Regions from separate parts of the Acetobacterium sp. K1/6 genome, predicted to be linked through region 1. Evidence: predicted binding sites of a transcription regulator. Region 1 holds the regulator's gene; each other region holds the start of a gene.
What was found. The regulator Rex, encoded in region 1, represses fermentation and respiration genes when NADH is low (regulators of the CRP and FNR family bind a similar motif). The targets are predictions, from matches to a motif close to ATTGTTAANNNNTTAACAAT.

Region 1 (4,295 bases):
CAGCAGGAAGTTCGATTGGGAGATCATCAGACGGGCCAGTAGCAATCGTGCCTTTTCACCGCCAGATAGGGTGTTGATTGGTTTGAAGACCTCGTCACCCACAAATAAAAAGGCTGCCAGGATATTTCGCAGTTCGCCTTCAGTCAATTTTGAATCAACATCCCACAGCGCTTCTAAAAGATTTTCGTTGTAGAATTTCTTTAGATCCTGATGCTCCTGATCGAAATAGCCGATATGAACTTTTTGACCCCGGCGAATTTCACCAGCATCAGCGGCCAGTTTTTCTTGCAAGATGCGAAAGAGGGTCGTTTTACCAGCGCCATTGGGTCCGATAATACCGATTTTGTCGCCGCGATGAATTTCGAAATTCATATTTTGAAAAAGCAGACGATTATCAAAGGATTTCTTGAGCCCGGTTACCGCTAAAACATCATTGCCACTTTTAACCCGGGGAATAAAGCTAAAATGGCTGTTATGAGTAGTTTCGACTTTATCGAGTAGCTCAATTTTGTTTAAGGCCTTTTCCCGGCTGGAAGCCCGTTTAGAGCTTTTAATGGAGTTATAGGCCCGAAACCGATCAATGACTTCCTGCTGGTGTTTGATTTCTTTCATTTGTTGCTGATATTGGTGGTTTTGTTCCATCAGATCCTGACGTTTTTTAACGGCGTATTGGGTATAATTGCCATGATATTCCTTAACATTTTTCTGCGTCACTTCGATAATGGAGGTACATACCTTGTCAATGAAATAGCGGTCATGGGACACGATGATAAAGGTTCCGGGGTAATTCTTCAGGTATTGTTCCAGCCATTGCAGCGCATCGATGTCTAAGTAGTTGGTCGGTTCGTCGAGTAAGAGCAGTTGCGGTTCCTGAAGCAGAATCTGACCCAGAGTAGCCCGCGTTTTTTCACCGCCGCTGAGCATTGAGAAGGCTTTGTTCTGGTCTTCTGCCTTAAAGCCCAGGCCATTGATAACCCCGCGGATGCGACTGGGGTATTCGTAGCCATGATTTTTGGCAAAGCTTTCCTGAAGCTCCCCAAACTCCAGCATCAGTTTTTCCTGATCCTCACCAGAAGCGCGCGTAATGGCATCACCGATCTGTTTGATTCGCTTTTCCATCTCGATCAGCGGTTTAAAAACATCGGTAAGCATTTCAAGCAGCGTGGTATTTTCGGCGACATTGGATTCCTGGGATAAATAGCTGATCGATAGTCCGTTTTTTATACTGATTCGCCCGGTGTCAGGAATCAATTCTCCGGTAATCAGTTTTAAGAGGGTTGATTTCCCGGTGCCATTTCGGCCGACCAGACCGATTTGCTTTTTTTCGTTAATGGAAAGATTGAGTTTATTAAAAATTTCATGGATGCCATAACTAAAATGCAAATTTTCTATATTGATTAACATTATTTCACCTGTTTTCGTTTTAGTTCAGTTATTTTAGGTTCACTTTTACTATTCTATCAAAAAAATCCACAAATTAAAATGAATAATTTGACGTAATTGATACATATTGATATAATTAATCATTATCCGAAAGAAAGGAGAAGTTATCATGCATCGCTTCTCAAAAAAAGTTTCTATGACCGTTGTTAAACGGTTGCCAAAGTATTACCAATATTTAAGTGATTTACAGCTCAATGATATCGAAAAAATATCATCCCGAGAACTAGCAAGTTTAATGGGACTGACAGCTTCTCAAATCAGGCAGGATTTAAATTCCTTCGGAGGTTATGGTCAGCAAGGTTATGGCTATAACGTGGGAGAATTAAAGGAAGCGATCAAGGAGATTCTTGGTCTTGATAGTGAATATAACTGCATTATTATCGGTGCTGGAAATATGGGTCATGCCATAGCCAATTATGAACGCTTCAGGCGGGAAGGTGTCATCCTAAAGGGTGTCTTTGATGTTGATCCACTCATGGTTGGGACTGTCGTTGGTAGTGTTGTTGTAAAACATATGGAAGAACTTGATGCTTTTGTAAAGTCCAATGAAATCGATATTGCTATTTTGTGCGTACCCCGGGAGGTGGGCCAGAAGGTGGCGACTCAGGTAACCGAATTAGGGGTGAAAGGGATTCTTAATTTTAGTCCATTGGACTTGGATGTCCCCAGTGATGTTGTTGTCGAAAATGTAAATATTACAGATAGTTTGTTTACCTTAACCTATCTGCTGGGCGAGTAACGACGAGCTAAGAATAGTAAGAGTTTGATTGACGATCAGACTCTTTATATTTTTGCGTGAAATAAAAAAATAACTAAAAAAGAAACACGGATTCCGTGTTTCTTTTATTTATAACAAGCTATGTAAACATAATTTTCATCGTTTTTAATTACTTCCCGCTGGAACTCTTAAAATTAATAAAATCAAGAACTTCCTGCTTGTAGCTTTCAGGGAAAGAGAAGTAAGAAGAAAAAGAATCAACTTCTTCGTTGGAAAACACGTAAGATTTTAAAAATTCTTCACAGGTCATCGGTTTGGGATTGCTTGGTAAAAGTTTTGGCTGGTCGGTTCTGCATAATAAATAGTCAACAGAAACTTCAAAAAAATCAGCGATCTTAATCAGTAATTGGTTTTCCGGTAAATTCTTATCTTTTTCATATTTAGAGATAGAGCTTTTGTTAAGATAGAAAAGATTGGCAAAATTTTCCTGAGTAAGTCGTTTAGAAATTCGCAACGCCTTTAATCGAGTACCAAAAGTATTATTTTCCATTATTTTCACCTTCTTTCAGCTTAGAATTGTTGGCATAAATGCACTGGCCATTGCTTTATTATAACACAGCTTTAACATTTGTCAAGAATTTCAGTTGAATTTAAGTAATAAAATTTAAATTGGTAAGGCATCAAAAGGGCGATCTCGCTTCTCTTAGTAGTCGCAGACACTCCTCGTATTTGGCTTTCTCATGGATTGCATCATTGGCAGGAAATGCTGATTCCAAGGATTGATTATTGACTGCCGTTTGAGTTATTGTGTCAAATAAAGCATTAAAATCTGCGTTTTCCGGAGAATCAGTTGATTTGCGTTTTGATTTTCCGTCTTCGGTTATAATTTCATCGTAATTAAGAGCAGTCAAAGTTGAACCATTAAAAGTGGCTTCCAGGACCCCTTGATAGCCATCGTGATCGGGTGGGGTGATGATCGTGTAGGTATCAAGGGTATCAATTTTTATTGGTTCTTGATCACCTTTTTTAGCTTGAGCAAAAATTTTCTTTGCTAATTTTACATAGCGTTCAGATGTTTGGGTCGCCCCAGAGATAGCATCTATTTCATCAGGGTTTTGAGAAGATATCAGTTCGTTATAAAGCCGGAGGTAAAGGCTACTTAAATTCGTTACAACTAAATTTGGCCAGGTTTTATCGGGGCCATCCACAGCCAAGCGATCAGTTTTACTTCGATCAATTTCTTGAAAATTCACCTTGGTAATGAGGCCGTTCTTGATGAAAATATTTAATTGTTGAGCGTAACCTCTACCATCATAGTAGCTTGTCGTGGCTGTATACTGGCCGTCGATCAGGGCTTCTAAATTTTTAGTAGGCATAATTGCACCGGTTGTGGGATCGTTAATCAGCTCTTTTTCCACGCATCCGGTTAATAAAAGCGGTATCAAGGCAGCGGCCAGGATAAAATTGCCAAGGCGAAAAGCGCTACCAGTTTTAAATTTATTGTTTTGCATCATCATCACCAATTTTCATAGTATCTGTAGTCAGTGCCTATCCAGTGTTTGTTCAGTACTGGTACTAATAAGCTGAGGCGTTCATCAATGGCGGAACGATCTGTTTTTTTCTCGAAAAAACGCCATTCATGTATTTACTGAATTCCCCGGGTTGGAAACCGAACGCCAGCTGAGCAAGATTTTTAGCGTCCCCGGCGATGATCAACTCGGTTCCTCCTAAGATAATGTCGGTGACCATTAAAAGGGTCAGATCCAGGTGTTCTTCCTCACACAATTTATTCATTTCCAGTAGAACCCCATCCAATTTATTAAATATTCCCCGGAAATCCCCAGTGTTAATTTGAGATACCCCAATTTTATAGGATCCCATGGTAAAGAGTTTCCGGTCAGTGGATAGGATTTCAAAAGGGTGCATTTCTTTTAAATTACTACCGGCCACGAGCATTTTTTCACCGTAGCTTTTAATGTCAATCGCAAGCATTTTAGCCAATTTCCGGGCGATTGTCCGATCCTCTTTGGTGCAGGTGGGTGAATTAAACAGTAGCGTATCAGAGATAATGGCGCTGAGCATCAGACCCGCCATCACACGAGGGATCGGGATCTTATTTTCATGGTACATTTTT
Region 2 (4,295 bases), on a different contig from region 1:
TGTGGCCGGCGATGTGCCAGAAGGTCTTAAAGATAAACGAATCATCGCATTGGATCTGGGCGCGTTAGTAGCTGGGGCCAAATATCGGGGTGAGTTTGAAGAACGGCTCAAAGCTGTTTTAAAAGAAGTGGTGGACAGCAACGGCGAAATCGTCCTGTTTATTGACGAGCTCCACAATATCGTTGGTGCCGGTAAAACTGAGGGGGCCATGGATGCCGGGAATATGTTAAAACCAATGCTGGCCCGCGGCGAGCTCCATTGTATTGGTGCCACCACTCTGGACGAGTATCGACAGTACATTGAAAAAGACCCGGCTTTGGAACGTCGTTTCCAACCGGTTCTGGTGGATGAACCGACGGTGGAAGATACCATTTCGATTCTGCGGGGCCTAAAAGACACCTATGAACGTTATCACGGGGTTCAGATTTTAGATACCGCGCTGGTGGCCGCCGCGACCCTGTCCAACCGTTATATTTCTGATCGGTTTCTACCCGATAAGGCCATTGATCTGATTGATGAAGCCTGTGCCAAGATCCGCACCGAAATGGATTCCATGCCCGAAGAAATGGACGAGGTCAGGCGTAAAATGATGCAACTTGAAATTGAAGAAGTGGCGCTCAAAAAAGAAAAGGACAAACTTAGTAAGGAACGACTGGAACGGCTGCAAAAAGAACTGGTTGAATACAAAGAGCGTTTTAATACCATGAGCATTCAATGGGAAAATGAAAAACAGTCAGCGGATACCTTAAAATCCCTTCAGGAAGAACTGAACCAGCTTACCTACGAACGGGAAAAAGCCATTCGGGAAGGGGATTACCGCAAAGCTTCTGAATTGGAATACGGACTCATTCCGGAGAAAACGGCAAAAATTGAAGCGCTTAAACACAAAGCGGATGAAAAAGACGAGCAAGACAGTCTCAAACGGGAAAAGGTCACCGAAGAAGAAATCGCCGAGATCATTTCCGACTGGACCAATATTCCTTTGAGTAAGCTGGTATCCGGCGAGCGCGAGAAACTGCTGGCCCTGGAAGACACCCTGAAACAACGGGTCATCGGTCAGGAAGAACCGATTCTAAAAGTGGTTGACGCCATTATCCGATCCCGGGCCGGAATTAAAAATCCTAACAGCCCGATTGGTAGCTTTCTGTTTTTAGGCCCCACCGGGGTGGGAAAAACCGAACTGGCTAAAGCCGTGGCTGCGACCCTCTTTGACTCCGAAGAAAATATGATCCGCATTGATATGAGTGAATACATGGAAAAATTCTCAGTCTCACGGTTAATCGGAGCACCGCCGGGATATGTCGGTTATGAAGAGGGTGGGCAATTGACAGAAGCGGTCAGACGCAAACCATATTCAGTTATTTTACTCGATGAAATTGAGAAAGCGCATAAGGATGTTTTTAATATTTTGCTACAAATTCTTGATGATGGTCGGATTACCGACTCTCAGGGACGAACGGTCGATTTTAAAAATACCATTATCATCATGACTTCCAACATCGGTTCAGAATATCTGCTTGAAGGGATCAATGCTTTTGGCGAAATCACTGAAAAAACCGAGTCCGCGGTGATGGAGTTGTTAAAGAACTATTTCCGGCCGGAATTTTTAAACCGGATTGATGAAATTGTCCTTTATAAACCGCTTAACAAAGAAGCTATTGGCAAAATTGTGACCTTACTCCTGAAAGATTTACAAAAACGTCTGGAAGAACGTCAGATTACTGTCACCCTGACCCAGCAGGCCATCGATGCTGTTATTGAAATGGGCTTTGACCCGGCCTACGGGGCCCGACCACTGAAACGCTATTTACAGAAACACATTGAAACCATGGTTGGTAAAGAAATTATCAAGGGCAATGTCCACGAAGGACAGGCTATCGTTATTGATGTGGACCCCAACGGGGATTTTTATATGGCTTAAGATTAAAAGAGACCAAATTACCTTTTAGGATAATTTGGTCTCTTTTTCCGGTTTGATGTTATTCTGCTTAAAAAAGTGATGGATCAAAACAAAAAATTACTGATTTATTTAAGGGCTTGTAAAAAAAGTAAAATATTCATGAGAATAGTATCAGCGCTGGACTGTATTTTTTAGATGATAACGAATTCATCGCTTCGATTATTTGATATAATAATAACGAAATAAATCTATTTTCGGAGGTAGAAAATGCAAAAGATTATTATGTCTCCCAGCCGTTATGTTCAAGGTGCCGGAGAAGTTGGAAAATTGCCGGAACATGTGGGAAAATTTGGAACATCAGCCCTTGTCTTAATGAGTGGAACCATGATGCGAACCAAAGCGGAGGAATTGAAAGCGAGTTTTGAAGCTGCTGGAATTAAATTTACACCCGAAAAATTTAACGGAGAATGCTCCAAGGTCGAAATCGCCCGGCTACAAAAAATCGTAAAAGCAGAAGGCTGTGATGTGGTTGTTGGTGTCGGTGGGGGGAAAACCTTAGATACGGCTAAAGCAACGGCCCATTACGAAAAACTGCCCGTTGTTATTGCTCCTTCGATTGCTTCCACCGATGCACCTTGCTCGGCTTTATCCGTTCTTTATACCGAAGAAGGCGTTTTTGATGAGTATCTCGTCCTTCCTAAAAACCCTGAAATTGTTGTGATGGATACCGATATCATTAAAGCTGCTCCGGCTCGACTTTTTGTTGCCGGAATGGGGGATGCATTGGCGACTTATTTTGAAGCCAAGGCGACATTAGATTCGAATGGTACCACCATGTCAGGTGCTCACCCAACCCGATCGGCTTTAGCACTGGCAGAACTGTGTTATGATATTTTAATTGAAGATGGCTTAAAAGCTAAGTTGGCCGTAGAGGCCGCAACCTGTACCCCGGCGGTGGAAAATGTTATTGAAGCGAATACCTATCTCAGTGGTGTTGGTTTTGAAAGTGGTGGTCTGGCGGCCTGCCATGCCGTCCATAACGGTTTAACGGTCCTTTCTGAATGTCACCACATGTATCATGGGGAAAAAGTAGCCTTTGGAACCCTGGTTCAGCTTGTAATGGAAAACAGATCGCTTGAAGATATTGAAGAAGTTATTGATTTCTGCTTATCTGTCGGTTTGCCAATTACATTAGGAGAACTGGGTTGTACCGAACCAACCCCGGAAAAAATTATGGCTGTGGCTGTGGCTGCGGCTGACCCTGGCGAAACCATTCATAATATGCCTTTTGATGTCGATGCCGACACTGTTTATGCAGCGATTATGGCAGCAGATGCACTGGGGCGTATGTATTTGTGCGATTAAGAATGTGATTAAGTAGTAGAATAAATTAAAAACGGAATAAAAACAGAATAAATTAAGATCTGATTAAAGGCCAAAACCCCATTTTTGTTTGGGATTTTGGCCTTCTTTTTTTGTAGAGGTTGACGGACCTGCATTTAGTAAGCGTTATTTTAGTAAGTTTTATTATAATAGATGAACATCTTTTAAAAGGCAAATGATAACATCATCTAAACCAGCGGGTCAAACAGTTCTCTGGTTTTTGTCAGCATTTCCCGGATCGGGAGATTGTAGGGACAGCGGGGCTCGCATTCGCCGCAGGAAACGCAATCCGAGGCATTAGCTGCAAAGCTGCGGTAGCGGTCGAGAGCCCATTCTTCCAGATCATAACGGCGGTAATAGCCCTCTACAATAAACTGCATCGGAATATCGATGCCTTGGGGACAGGGGGCGCAATAACCGCAGCGGCGGCAAAAGGTTTTGCCCAGGGCTTTAGCGTCGGCTTCAAGGGTTTGACGTTCGGTCTCAGACAAAGGAACAAAATCATTGCCAATTTTGGCGTTGTCCAAAACCTGTTTGACCGAATCCATACCGGGGATCAAAACCGAAATATTAGGATTCTCAGCCACCCATCGGAGGGCATAATCGGCATTCATAAAGGCGCCGCCAGCGAGCGGTTTCATAATGATGACCCCCACATTGCTAAGCTTTGCTTTTTCAAAAAGAGGCGCGCCACGGTTTTCAACGATATTATAGGGAAACTGAATGGTTTCAAAACGATCGTCTTCCAGTGCCCGTTCTAACACCTCATAACTGTGAGAGGTGATCCCGATATGTTTAATCAATCCCTGTTTTTTACAGTCGGCCAATGCGTCATAACCGCCCCCCGGCCCCATGATGGTTTCATAGGCGGCCATGGTTTTGGCATTATGAAACTGGTAGAGATCGATGCAATCGGTTTGGAGATCGCAAAGACTGGCTTTTACATCGGCGATGACATCATCGTAGCGAAGCTGCGGCGTTTTGGTGGCCAGAAAAAAATGTTCCCGACCCC
Region 3 (4,295 bases), on a different contig from region 1:
TACTAAACTGCGTAACACCCATGGAATAAAAAATTCCACCACGATCCTTTGTTGCATAAAGAACGCCTGCTTTTCGCATTTCCTCTGGATCAACGCCACATATTTCAGCGCATTTTTCGACCGTGAGCGTATCCATAAATTCTAAAAATGCCTCAAAACCTTCAGTTCGTTCATTAATAAAGGTTTTATCTTCAAGACCGGCATCCAAAATGGCCCGCATCAGTCCATTAAATAAGGCAACATTTGTTCCTGGTTTGATCTGTAAATAAACATCGGCATAATTCGCCAGTTCAATCTTTCGTGGTTCAGCAACAATCAAAGCTGCTCCCTGAGCTTTTCGTTGTTTTATTTTTGCACCGATAACAGGGTGTGTCTCGGTTGTATTTGAACCTGAGACAAGTATCACGTCCATAACGTCGATTTCTTCGATACTGTTGGTCATGGCACCACTACCAAAGGACTTAGCCAAGCCAGCAACTGTGGAAGCATGACACAAGCGGGCACAATGATCGACGTTATTTGACTCTCCTACCGTTCTGATAAACTTCTGGAAAACATAATTATCTTCATTGGTGCAACGTGCCGATGACAATCCGGCCACTGCCTGTGGACCTTCTTGCTTCGCTTCTTTAAGCTTTTGAGCTACTAATGAAATTGCCTCTTCCCAGCTTGCTTCTTGCAAAACGCCATCTTTTCGAATCAACGGCGTTGTCAATCGATCGGGACTGCTAACAAAATCATAAGCAAAACGACCTTTTACACAGAGCAAATTATCGTTTACATTTCCCTCGGTGCTGAATACATCGGTAATTTTATTATCAACTACTTTTAAATTCAAGGTACATCCGACACCACAATAGGGACAGACTGTTTGAACATGTTTGGTGTAGCCAAACGGCTTAAACTTTTTAGGTGCCAGCGCCCCGGTTGGACAGACAGCAATGCAATTTCCACAACTGACACAATCGGTATTACCTCTTGGCAAGTCACCGAATGTTTTAATAATATTATCCTTTTCAGGATCGAATCCCGCTAAAATATGACTGCATTGTAAATGATCACATGCTTTTATACAGCGGCCACATAGGACGCACTTACCTGGATCATAAAAATAAAACGGATTAGAATCATCAATTTGTCGATCGGCATACCCTTCTGTTCCCACCGCCTTGTATGTATCAAAGTCGATTAAATTTGCATTGTTTTCCACAAAGAAACATGTCTCATATTTATAACAAGCCATGCAATCAAATTTATGATCGACCATCAATGCTTTTAGTGCCTGACGTCGCTCGTTTCTTACTACAAATGTGTCGGTATAAACCACCATACCTTCAGCAACTGGAGTTGAACAGGCTTTTTCTAATTCCTTTGAACCGACTACCTCAACCAAACACATCCGACAGGTTCCATCCGGACTGAAATCTTTAAAACTACACAGGGTTGGAATTTCAATGCCAATGGAACTCGCTGCTTTTAAAATTGTTGTTCCAAGTTCGGCACTGATCGCCTTCCCATCAATTGTTAAATTAACCATTTTTTTTCCCCTTTCTTTGAGTAATTCCAATTATATTCGAAAAGGAGTCATTTGTCATTGATACTTTTTTAACATCTTGTTTTTTTTACATTTAGTATTTTGTCAGTCGCTGTCATGCTGACACTGCCGAATACCCTTGTTATTCACTATTTCAAGCAGATTCGACGGCGCTTTGTACCGCTCTTTACATAACTAAATTATTCTACTATTTTTTCTTTTCGGCTTTTTTAATAATTTGACGATACTTTATTGTACTTAATCTGAGAAAACCGGTTCTTTAAGTTTCTTAATCTAAAAAAGAACAAAAAAGGTCAACTGCACTCAACCCTTTTTGTTCAATTTTTAACGACTATTTTTTTTAATTTGGCCTTATTTATCTGTTCTTCTGCCAGAATCCCCGATATTTTAAAATCCGGGTCGTATTTAGAATGGTTAAAATCGCAGCACCTACATCGGCAAAAATAGCCAGATACATTTCACCCATGCCAAAGAAGGTCAGCGTAAGCACGGTGATTTTAATGCCAAGTGCCATCACAATATTCTGAATCATAATCCGTCTGGTGTATTTGGCAATATCCACTGCTTTGGTAATGTCCATCGGATCATCCTTCATCAGAATGATATCCGCAGCTTCAATGGCGGCATCGGAGCCCAAAGCTCCCATTGCGATACCGGCGTCAGCCATGGCCAGAACCGGTGCATCATTCATACCGTCACCCACGAAAATGGTTTTACCATCCTTGTTTTCGACCTTTATTTTTTCAAATGCGGCCACCTTGTCCTGAGGCAAACAATCGCCGATCACCTCGTCCAGCATCAGTTTTTTCCCAACCTGGTTGGCAACGCCAGCATTGTCGCCACTGAGCATCACTGTTTTTTTTACGCCAAGTCGTTTTAACCCCTGTAAAGCCGATAAGGCATTATCCTTGATCTGATCCCCTAATACGAGGTAACCGGCCAGTTTGCCATTAATGGCGATATAGACAAGGGTTCCCTCTTCATCGCTGTCGGCAATCTCAATCTGATGATCTCGCAGCAGATTTCTGTTTCCAGCCAGGATCACCTGATCATCTACCTGCACCTGGGTTCCTTTTCCGGGAATTTCAGCGTAATTTTTTAACCGGGTTTCATCGACATCCTGCTGGGCATAAGCCGTGATGGCCTTGCCGATGGGATGGTTGGAATAGTGTTCCCCGGCTGCAGCAGCCACCAACAGCTCAGTTTTTGTAAATCCTGTCGCTAACACGGTTTTGATCACCTTGAATTCGCCCTGAGTCAGGGTTCCGGTTTTGTCAAACACAAACACATTACTCTGATAAAGAACATCCAGATAATTTCCACCTTTTATCAAAACGCCTTCCTTGGATGCCCGGCCAATGCCCCCGAAATAACTGATCGGTATCGATAACACCAGGGCACAGGGGCAAGAGACCACCAGAAAGATCAGACTCTGATAGAACCAGGTTTCCCATGACGCTCCGGGAATAATAAGTGGCGGAATGATAGCCATGGCAACGGCTGAAAAAACCACAATGGGGGTATAGTAACGTGAGAAGCGGGTAATGAATTTTTCAGTCTTACCTTTTTTATCGCTGGCTTCTTCAATCAGCTGCATAATTTTCATGGCGGTGGAATTTTCATAGTCTTTGGTAACCAGAACTTTTAGCACCGCATTGCCGTTAATCATTCCACTAAGAATCTCATCACCCTTTTTTACTTTGCGGGGGTAGGATTCGCCGGTGAGGGGGGAGGTATCCAAATGAGAAACCCCTTGCATAATGATTCCATCGGCAGGGATTTTTTCACCCGGCTTGATTACCAGAACATCCCCCACCTTGACTTGTTTCGCATCAATGACAACCTCACCCTCGGGTCCAACCCGATTGGCAGTGACGGCATTAAAGCTAATCGTTTCGGCGATGGACCGCCGGGCATTATCCACGGCCCGATCCTGAAAAAATTCACCAATACCGAAAAAGATCATAACGCCAGCGGCTTCCGGCCACTCGGTTAAGACCAGAGCCCCAAATGTGGCAATGGTCATCAGAAAGTTTTCATCAAAAATCTGACCATGTCCGATATTTCTAAAAGCCAGCAAAATAACCCGATAACCAGCCAGCAAGTAGGCACCCAGAAAAACGCCAATACTGACCATTTCCAGATCGGCCGGGAGAAACGCCTGCAGTACAAAACCTAACAGAAATAATCCAATCGCAGTGGTGAGTTCATACTTCTGCCGTTTATCCATATCTCCCAGAGCCCCTGTATGCGAATGTCCCAAAGACTGGGATTCTTCCGCCTGATGGTGACCATGACGGTGTCCATGGTCATCTCCATCACAGCTACAGGGCTCGGGCACTACCAGCGGTTTCCGATTTTGGGAAACCACCACATGCGGTTCCAGGGAGTGGACCAGTTTCACAACAGCATCATAAGTTTCTTCCCGTGCGAACCCTTCATCCTCCTCTATAACCAATGATCCCGTCGCCAGAGATATACTCGCTTCCCTGACATTTGGCATTTTGCCAACCAGCTTTTCAATTTTTCCTGCACAATTCGCACAGTTGAGTCCTTCTAAAAATACTTTCACGCTGCTAACCTCTTTTCAATATACCTAGTGATGACTTAAATGGGTAATTGTTAATAACACAATCACTTCCACATGGGCGTCATCCAGGTGATAAAATTTCATTTGCCCGTCTTTTCTATAACTGATGATCCGTTTATCTTTTAAGATCCGCAATTGATGCGATACCGC

Region 2: a site for Rex is predicted at 2,123-2,142, ahead of U2P91_RS14505 (glycerol dehydrogenase). Genes of this name have one in related genera too.
Region 3: a site for Rex is predicted at 1,594-1,613, ahead of fdhF (formate dehydrogenase subunit alpha). Genes of this name have one in related genera too.

The regions. Positions count from the first base shown of each region.
Region 1 covers NZ_JAXQGA010000001.1:154,827-159,121, reverse strand. The annotation lists gene abc-f (ribosomal protection-like ABC-F family protein) at 1-1,404, opposite strand, end outside; gene U2P91_RS00745 (redox-sensing transcriptional repressor Rex) at 1,553-2,182, shown strand; gene U2P91_RS00740 (helix-turn-helix domain-containing protein) at 2,331-2,711, opposite strand; gene U2P91_RS00735 (FMN-binding protein) at 2,842-3,672, opposite strand; gene U2P91_RS00730 (putative manganese-dependent inorganic diphosphatase) at 3,737-4,295, opposite strand, start outside.
Region 2 covers NZ_JAXQGA010000019.1:28,059-32,353, forward strand. The annotation lists gene clpB (ATP-dependent chaperone ClpB) at 1-1,921, shown strand, start outside; gene U2P91_RS14505 (glycerol dehydrogenase) at 2,168-3,265, shown strand; gene U2P91_RS14510 (aldo/keto reductase) at 3,472-4,295, opposite strand, start outside.
Region 3 covers NZ_JAXQGA010000013.1:13,036-17,330, reverse strand. The annotation lists gene fdhF (formate dehydrogenase subunit alpha) at 1-1,537, opposite strand, end outside; gene U2P91_RS12085 (heavy metal translocating P-type ATPase) at 1,911-4,127, opposite strand; gene U2P91_RS12080 (ArsR/SmtB family transcription factor) at 4,152-4,295, opposite strand, start outside.